4 regions of the Faecalimicrobium sp. JNUCC 81 genome follow, and region 3 is predicted to be linked to each of the others. Evidence: riboswitches for the same ligand, from Rfam matches in the RefSeq annotation. Region 3 holds a riboswitch; each other region holds the start of a gene.
The links. Region 3 has a riboswitch for cyclic di-GMP ahead of JNUCC81_RS05780 (SpaA isopeptide-forming pilin-related protein). Riboswitches for the same ligand answer to the same signal wherever they lie in the genome.

Region 1 (2,210 bases), 550 kb from region 3:
TTTGATTTAATCCGTTTCTAACTAGTACAACTGGTGAATCATTCTTAGCAGCAAGTACACCTACAGCTAATCCATCTATTAATTCTGATTCTTTAGCCATACCATCTTTAGCTACATAAGCATTCTTTAATTCTTTTTCTGTATAGAATGTTTCTATAACTTTTGCATTAGTTTCATTTCTATTTGCGCCATCTAATCTTTTAGCGTTTGGAAATTTATTACCTATTTCATTTGATACCGCACTTGTTCCCCCTATTATATAAGAAGTTTTTATATCTTCTCCTTTTATAAATTCATCAGATACTTGTGTTCCTTTACTTGGGTGAGAAAGTATTACTGGCATATCTTTATCAGCTGCAACTGGCGCAACACTTATTGCATCTACTAAACCTTTATCTCCATTTACTACAGCTATTTCAGATACATCTTTTGTACTATCTAATCTCTTTGCTATTTCTAGAGAGGTTTCATATCTAGTATTTCCCCAAATTCTATCTACTGATAATTTTTCAGCTTTTAGAGCATCTTCTACTGATTTTTTTAATACATTTGTTCCACCTATTAAATAAACTTTTTGTACACCTAATCTCTTTAACTCAGCTTTTATTCTTTCATCTAATTTATTATTTTGAGTTAAAAGCATTGGAGCATCTTTGGCTTCTGCAAAAGGTGTTGCAGTTAATGCATCTGCTAATGCACTATCATTTACAATTACTGCTTCTTTAGCGCTAGACCACCCCTTTTTACTTATTTCTATTGCTGTTTCCCATCTACCTTTTCCTACTAAAGTTTCGCTAGCTGCACCTTGTGCTGCATCCACAGTTGTTAAGTTTCCTAATCCACTTCCTGCTACTAATGTCACAGTAAGAAGTGATGCTATTTTCTTTGGTAATTTCATTATATTTCCCCCTTAGTTTTATATAAAAAGATACCAGCTTAAATAAAAAATATAGATATCTATATTTTTTATTTAAATTAGTCTATTTCACTACTAACTCCATATAACCCAAGTGACCACATACAGATTATACTTCTCAGTTCCTAAATTTTATTTTTATAATATAAAACATCTTTATTTCACTTTAAATTTATTTTATTATATTATGATTTTATATTTTAACATTTTCCTTTTCAATCTAATTTATTCTATTTTTTACGACATATCTATATAGGTTTTTATTTATTATTACAATGATAAATTCTCAATTAAATTTTCATCACTGTAACAAAGTTTAAATTCGAAAAAACTTCTAATTTTGTCGTCTTTTATTTACTTTTTTAGTTAGCTTTCTAATTTTACTATTTTTATTTAATTAATTTTATAAAATTTACGTTTTAACTTATTTTTTATTTTTATTCTATAATAATTTTAAGTCAAAAATAACTCAAGCAAATGGAATACCTATTTGCTTGAGTTAATAAATTTCACATTATATTTTTAAATCATCTTATAGATGATATTACATTTGAGTTTATATTTCCACCTACTTCTATTATGTTTTTATATCCACTTTGTTTAATAGCTTTAACCTGAGATGCAGTCAATTTATTAGTTCCTATTACTATAGGTGCATTTTTCATACCAGCTAAATTCCCTACTGATAATGCATCTATAAGCTCATCTGATTTAGTTATTATTATAGTATCTATATTTTTATGGAATTTTTCAACTACTTTTGCATTAGTTTCTTGTCTATTTGCTCCATATATCCTATTACTTTCTAAACTATTTCCAGCTATGTTTTCTAAACTACTTATAATATTTATCGTCATAACTTGCTCTCCACCTATTATATAGATATCTTTTTTTCCAAAATTAATTATCCATTTAGTAATCTCTTCATTTAACTTATTTCCATTAGTTATAACTATAGGTTGTTTATCTTTACAAGCTTTCGATAATATACTCATAGCATCGGCTTCACCTTTATATCCATTAACTAAATATAAACTCTTTATATCACTTATATTTTGTATATACTTAGCTATTTGTAGTGAAGTTTCTTCTCTATTATCTCCAGCTATTCTTACTATATTTTCTTTAGATATATTTGTAGTATTTGATATTTCATTTACCACACTTTCTTGTATAGCATTAGGTCCACCTATTATATAAATTTTAGATGGTTTTAATCTTTTTAGTTCATTTTTTGTCTCATTTGGTAATTTATCTTTACGAGTTAGTAAAGTTGAAGAATTGGTTACTGACG
Region 2 (2,210 bases), 1.3 Mb from region 3:
TAAGCGCTATTGAACTTTCAAAGAAATATGATTTTATATATGCAGCTGTAGGAGTTCACCCACATGATGTTGGTGAACTTGATGATACTGCAATAGAAACTTTAAGAAAATTAGCTACTGAAAATGATAAAGTAGTAGCAATAGGAGAAATAGGGCTTGATTATTATTACGATAACTCTCCTAGAGAAGTACAAAAAGAGTGGTTTAAAAAGCAAATAGAGTTAGCTAATGAATTAAAATTACCTATAATAATACATGATAGAGATGCACATGGAGATACTTTTGAAATAATCAAAAATACTAAAAATCCTGAAATAGGATGTGTGCTACACTGTTATAGTGGAAATGTAGAATTAGCTAAGGAATATATAAAAATGGGTTGTTATATTTCTATACCAGGAACTGTAACTTTCAAAAATAATAAAAAAACTAGGGAGGTAGTAAGAGAAATACCTCTAGAGTATTTATTAATAGAAACAGACTCTCCCTATATGGCACCAGAGCCGCATAGGGGCAAAAGAAATGACCCATCATTAGTTCAATTTGTTGCAGATAAGATAGCACAAGAAAAAGGTATATCTTATGAAGAAGTATGTGAAGCTACAAAAGAAAATGCTAAGAAATTCTTTGGTATAAATAAATAAATTATAAAAAGCACATAAAATCTAACTAGATTTTATGTGCTTTTTTTATATATGAAACATATTTTTATAAAAAAACAGAAATGCATATAAATGAATAGACATATATACCATATAGGGTTTAATATATAGTTAGATACTTTGAAGCATATTCTGTATATGGGTACCTAGAATATGTGGAGTTATTGGTACAACCGGCTAAAAATATCTACTGATGTTTTTAGTCTTTTTTTATATAAAATAATGGGAGGGAATATGGGGCCTTTGAATATAAATAAATTTGAAGAAAAATATTGGGCAATAAGAGAAGATATCTTATCTAATGATAAGCCTGGATTTAGCATAGTATATCAGCCTAAAGTCGATATAATAAATAGAAATATAATATCATGGGAGATTTTAAGTAGATGGTATAATCCCAAGTTTGGGTTAGTACCTCCACTAGAATTTATAGAAATAATAAGAGATTTAGATAAAGAATATGAGTTTGATATACATGTATTTGAAAAAATGTGTAAGGATATAATAAAAAGTAACTGTATTTATAACACATATTCTATAAATATATCTATAAATACATTAAAGAGTCCTTCTATATATGAGGACATATTAGGAATAACAAAGAAATATTCAATTAACCCAGAACAAATAATACTTGAAATACTAGAAACAGACCCTATAAATGAATATGAAGGAATTATAGAAACAATAAATAAATTAGATGAAAAAGGTTATAAGATATCAATAGACGATTTTGGAACAGGATATTCTTCTTATTATAGATTATGTAATATTAATTTTGTTGAAATAAAAATACCTAGAGAGTTTTTACCAAAGCCTAATGATAATAAAGAAAAAAAGCTTAAAGTCTTAAGAGGAATTGTTGATATGGGAAAAAGCTTAGGATGTAAAGTAGTTATAGAAGGAATAGAAACACAAGATGATCATAATATAGCTATGAATCTTGGAATAGATTATGGTCAGGGATATCTTTACTCACGTCCAGTATCATTTAAAAAATATACAGAAATGATAATGATGTAATACATAAAAAATTTAGATAATTATTCTAATAAGAAATAGCGCTTATTTACTAAATAAGTGCTATTTTTTATGGTATAAAAGGTAAGTATATTTAAATATCTATAATTTAAAAATAATTTTAAAATTTTTCAAATAACCATTTAGGTCTAAGAAATAACCATTTACACACTATATATTGTAAAAATATATAAAAATATTATTCTTATATAATGATAAGGTATTTTTAATCAGAAAAGGAGGAACTATATTATATGGGTCAAATATGCATTATTTCTGATATTCATTCTAATATTCATTCACTAAGAAAATTCTTAAAATATATAGAAGAAAAATATGATATAGATTATATTTTAAATCTTGGTGATTTTGTTCAAGATGGGCCTAATCCATGCGAAGTATTTGATATAGTTATGAATGACAAAAGATTTATAAATATTATGGGTAATAAAGAATATGAATTAATCAATTATAATCATGATGATTGTTTGTTCTTTGATGAAGAAGAATCACATGAATTATGGACAT
Region 3 (2,210 bases):
TTTTGGTTTACAACAAGTGTGTATCCAATTTCATCACCTATATCTGTGACTATACTATTTCCTTTTTTATCATGAAACTTCGTATTTTCATATTTCTTAATCATAGGTACTTCTACCTTTTTAGTTTTTAGCATAGATGAACTTTCAATAGTCTTTCCGTTTATATTTAATATTGCTGTATTTTTATAAGTTGGAAACTCTTCATTTATATTAACGTAGTATGAAATATCATATTTTGAGTTTATATTTCCAAAGTTTATTACTAGTCCATCTTTAGTTTTCTCAGTTTTTAAAAGTAGTTCTTTTGTTACGTCTTTTTTATTTCCTATGTATGGTGTTTCTTCTATTTTTAAACTATTTATATCTAGTTCTAACCCATTAGGCATTTTATCTTTTAAGACTACGTTATTTAAATTAGAGTATTTCTCATTAATAGAAACAATAAACTCCCATCTTTTACCAACAGCAGGAGCAGGTATATTTGCAGTTAATATACCATCAACATAATGACTTGCATTTTGTGCATATTTATTTAAATATCTATCTACTGCAAGATTATGTTCTTGCTTTTCTTTTGGGTCATCTGTTACCACTGGATCTATATTTACTAAATCAACATCTAAATATGTAGTATCGCCATTTAAACTAGCTTCAACTCTAACTTTTTTATCTTCATCAACTTTAGGTGCAAAAGCTCTAATACTTAAATATCCCCCTATACCATTAGTAAGTGCTTTTTCACTTAAAGTTGCTACTACTTTAGTTCCTTCTACTATGACATTATCAAAATGATCTTTAGGATAAGATGGTTTAATATCTCTAAATCCATCTGGGAGGTTAAATGTTATTACATTTCCTCCTTCTTTTAATTTTCCTAATTCTCCCGTTATACTATAGTTTAGTGTAAATTTAACTTCATCATTTTCTTTTATAGGATTTTTATTGCTACTTATTGATAGGCTAATATTTTTATTTGTATCTAAGGCAAATACATTTATGACCGGTGACATAAGATTTATCATTAAACTAACTACCACTAACATTGTTGTAAATAAAAAACTATACCTTTTATTACTTTTCATACTTACACTCCCTCTATTCATTTTTTGCAATAAAAAACCGACTTTAAACAATAATTGTTTAAAGCCGGTTGCATCACTAACTCCATATATCCCAGATGCCCACATACAGAATATACTTCCTCGTTTCTTTAAAAAAAAAGACTTTAGACATTAATTGTCTAAAGTCGGTTGCATCATTAACTCCATATATTCCAGATGCCCACATACAGAATATACTTCCTCGTTCCTTTATATAAATAATAGCACATGTCTATGCTTATTTCTATATTAGTAAGATTTTGATACTATTTTATATATATTAATTGATATAGTAAGTTCTTATTTTTTTATTTAACTAGTTATATATTTATTTTAGATATAATTAATCATGTATAATTTAGGAACAATTATATCTTTTTCTAGCACTTATGTTTGTTTTAAGTTACAAACATAAGTTTGACTAAATATTTAATTTATAGTATTATGATTTTAAGTAAATAATAATACTAAATAACGATACATAACTTCGGAGGATAACATGATCAATAAAATAGGCAAGATAACAATATATGTAGATAATCAAGATGATGCTAAAAAGTTCTGGACTGAAAAGTTAAATTTTGTAGTAAAATTTGAACAATCAATGGGTCCCATGACTTGGTTAGAAGTTGGTCCAAGTGAAAGTGAATTTACAACATTTGTTTTATATGATAAAAAAATGATGCTAACTCAAAACCCGTCTGCAAATGTTAATCATCCATCTATATTACTAAGTACTACTAATATAGAAAAATCATACAATGAAATGAAAGAAAATGGAGTTGAAGTTGGAGAACTTATGATTATGCCTTATGGTAAAATGTTCTCATTCAAAGACCAAGATAACAATGAGTACTTATTAAGAGAAGATAAATAATAAAAAGCTCTAATCATTAAATGATTAGAGCTTTTCTAATTGTATTTTTTAGGTTTTTAGTGTAGTTTTGGTGTAATATATACTAAAGACATGTAAGTATTGCTATAAGAAGTTCTTTAATAAATTTTTTTATATCTGTTTCTGGTCCTTTGATAACTAACTTATTACTATTCTTTTTACATTCACTCATATAATCATCTCCTTTATATAACACGATGAAGTAATTATCTTAA
Region 4 (2,210 bases), 1.6 Mb from region 3:
GTGAAAACTTAACAGCAGCAGAATCAAGAATAAGGGACGTAGATGTTGCTAAAGAAATGATGAACTTATCTAAGTTAAACTTATTAACTCAAGCTTCTCAAGCTATGATGGCTCAAGCTAAATCTCAGCCAGAAGGTGTAATGCAATTATTAAGATAATTGTAGTTACAATTTAACAAAAATAGACATAATTCCAAATTATGTCTATTTTTGATTTAATTATAAATAAATGAAAAATATTTTTATATTCTAGTGTATATATGTACATATTTTCCCATATATATGTACATATATATGGGAAAATATGTTATAATATAAGCATAGATGTTAGAATATGTATAAAAAGAACTAAAAATAAAATTTAATAGGCAAACCTAGGGAAATCTAGGGACGCAAAACTATAGGGGCTAACGTTTTTAACTATGCCAGCCAGCTGCCGAAGAGTTAATAGACTTTTTGTTATCATTTTGATATGAAAAAATACTCTGCTGCAGAGTATTTTTTTTATATTAAAACTACTAATTATAATTGCTATAACAAATTTAAAAATAATAAATTTATACAAACACGGAGAAATAATTAGAAACTGATATATTTTGTCGGAAAAAATACAAATATGATAAAAAATATAAATATATTAGGAAAAAGTATGAAAAATATTGACAAAAAATGAAAAAATTGATAAAAATTGATAAAATTTGTAAATTTTTGTTAGAATCCATACAATTATCTCGAAAAAAGAGTTATAATATATATTAGATATGATTTAGGAAGAATAATCCAAACATAAGTATATAAAAGTGTAGTGTAAAAGTATTTTTAATTTTGTTCTAGTTTTGTGGATTGTATTACACACGAATTATAATACCATGAAATAATATAGACTACTCTTTCTGAGTAGTTTTTTTAGATTAAAAAATAGGAGGAGTTATGAGTATATACAATTTATTAAAAGTTGGTTTAGATGCAACAGACTTAAGAAATAAAGTTATTTCAAATAATGTGGCAAATATAAATACGCCAAATTATAAAAGAAAGTATGTGAGTTTTGAAGACAGTCTAAAAGGCAAAATGGATGATAAGGCTAAAATAGAGGTTAAGGCAGATGATACTTCAATAGTTAGATTAGATGGTAATAATGTTGATTTAGAAAGTGAAAAGGTAAATCAGGCAGCGACAACTCTTCAATATAATGCCCTAGTTAATATAACTAATATTAAGTTAGCAATGATCAAGAGTGTAATATCAGGGAGGTAATTAAATGAATATTTTTAGTGGGATGAGAATAAGTGCAAGTGGACTTTCAGCAGAAAGAATGAGAATTGACACTATATCATCAAATGTAGCAAATCTAAAGACGACAAGAACTGAAAATGGGGGAGCTTATAGACGAAAAGTAGCAGTATTTCAAGAAAACTTTGATGAGAAATTAGGGATGTTAGGTGTAAAAACGGTAGCAATAGAAGAAGATAAATCTCCATTAAGAAAACTATATAAACCAGATCATCCGGATGCAGATGCTCAAGGATATGTTGAATATCCAAATGTTGATATTCTTACAGAACGAGCAGATGTATTATCAGCAATTAGAAGTTATGAATCTAATGTTGAGACTTTGAATGCTCAAAAGAATATAATTTCAAAGGCATTAGAAATAGGAAGATAAATATAAATTTGGAGGAAGTTATGCAATCAATTACAAGTATAGGGGCAAATTCTAATATATTTGCAAAAGGAATAAAAAATGAAGTAGTAAACACTCAAGAAAAAAATGATTTTTCCCAAATCATAAAAGATGCTATACACAAAGTCAATGATTATCAAGTAAATGCCAATAGTTCTATAGAAGGTCTAGTGAAGGGTGAAGGATCAAGTATGCATAACGTAATGTTAACAATGCAAGAGTCACAAATTTCAATGCAACTAATGCTAGAAATTAGAAATAAACTATATGAGGCTTATCAAGAAGTAAATAGGGTGCAATTGTAGCCTATTGACAAGGAGTATGCAGATGAATTTAAAAGAAATTATACAAAAAATAAAGGATTTTATAAGCACTAAAAAACAACAGTTTCTAGAACTAAAAAAAGAGAAAAAAATAGCAATTATAGTTGCAGTGGTAGCGGGTATATTAGCAGTAGTATTTGGAACAGGTTATTTAAAAGAGAATAAGTATAAAGTACTTTTCTCAGGATTAGATTCTAATGATGC

Region 1: another riboswitch for cyclic di-GMP. It lies ahead of JNUCC81_RS02980 (cell wall-binding repeat-containing protein); the one in region 3 lies ahead of JNUCC81_RS05780 (SpaA isopeptide-forming pilin-related protein).
Region 2: another riboswitch for cyclic di-GMP. It lies ahead of JNUCC81_RS18040 (EAL domain-containing protein); the one in region 3 lies ahead of JNUCC81_RS05780 (SpaA isopeptide-forming pilin-related protein).
Region 4: another riboswitch for cyclic di-GMP. It lies ahead of flgB (flagellar basal body rod protein FlgB); the one in region 3 lies ahead of JNUCC81_RS05780 (SpaA isopeptide-forming pilin-related protein).

Annotation. Positions count from the first base shown of each region.
Region 1 covers NZ_CM132203.1:599,456-601,665, reverse strand. The annotation lists gene JNUCC81_RS02980 (cell wall-binding repeat-containing protein) at 1-898, opposite strand, end outside; cyclic di-GMP riboswitch class II at 969-1,052, opposite strand; gene JNUCC81_RS02975 (cell wall-binding repeat-containing protein) at 1,444-2,210, opposite strand, start outside.
Region 2 covers NZ_CM132203.1:3,690,119-3,692,328, reverse strand. The annotation lists gene JNUCC81_RS18045 (TatD family hydrolase) at 1-644, shown strand, start outside; cyclic di-GMP riboswitch class II at 767-850, shown strand; gene JNUCC81_RS18040 (EAL domain-containing protein) at 897-1,685, shown strand; gene JNUCC81_RS18035 (metallophosphoesterase family protein) at 1,937-2,210, shown strand, end outside.
Region 3 covers NZ_CM132203.1:1,145,183-1,147,392, reverse strand. The annotation lists gene JNUCC81_RS05780 (SpaA isopeptide-forming pilin-related protein) at 1-1,082, opposite strand, end outside; cyclic di-GMP riboswitch class II at 1,136-1,219, opposite strand; cyclic di-GMP riboswitch class II at 1,236-1,319, opposite strand; gene JNUCC81_RS05775 (VOC family protein) at 1,600-1,977, shown strand.
Region 4 covers NZ_CM132203.1:2,766,197-2,768,406, reverse strand. The annotation lists gene flgL (flagellar hook-associated protein FlgL) at 1-158, shown strand, start outside; cyclic di-GMP riboswitch class I at 357-440, shown strand; gene flgB (flagellar basal body rod protein FlgB) at 930-1,256, shown strand; gene flgC (flagellar basal body rod protein FlgC) at 1,261-1,665, shown strand; gene fliE (flagellar hook-basal body complex protein FliE) at 1,686-1,988, shown strand; gene fliF (flagellar basal-body MS-ring/collar protein FliF) at 2,011-2,210, shown strand, end outside.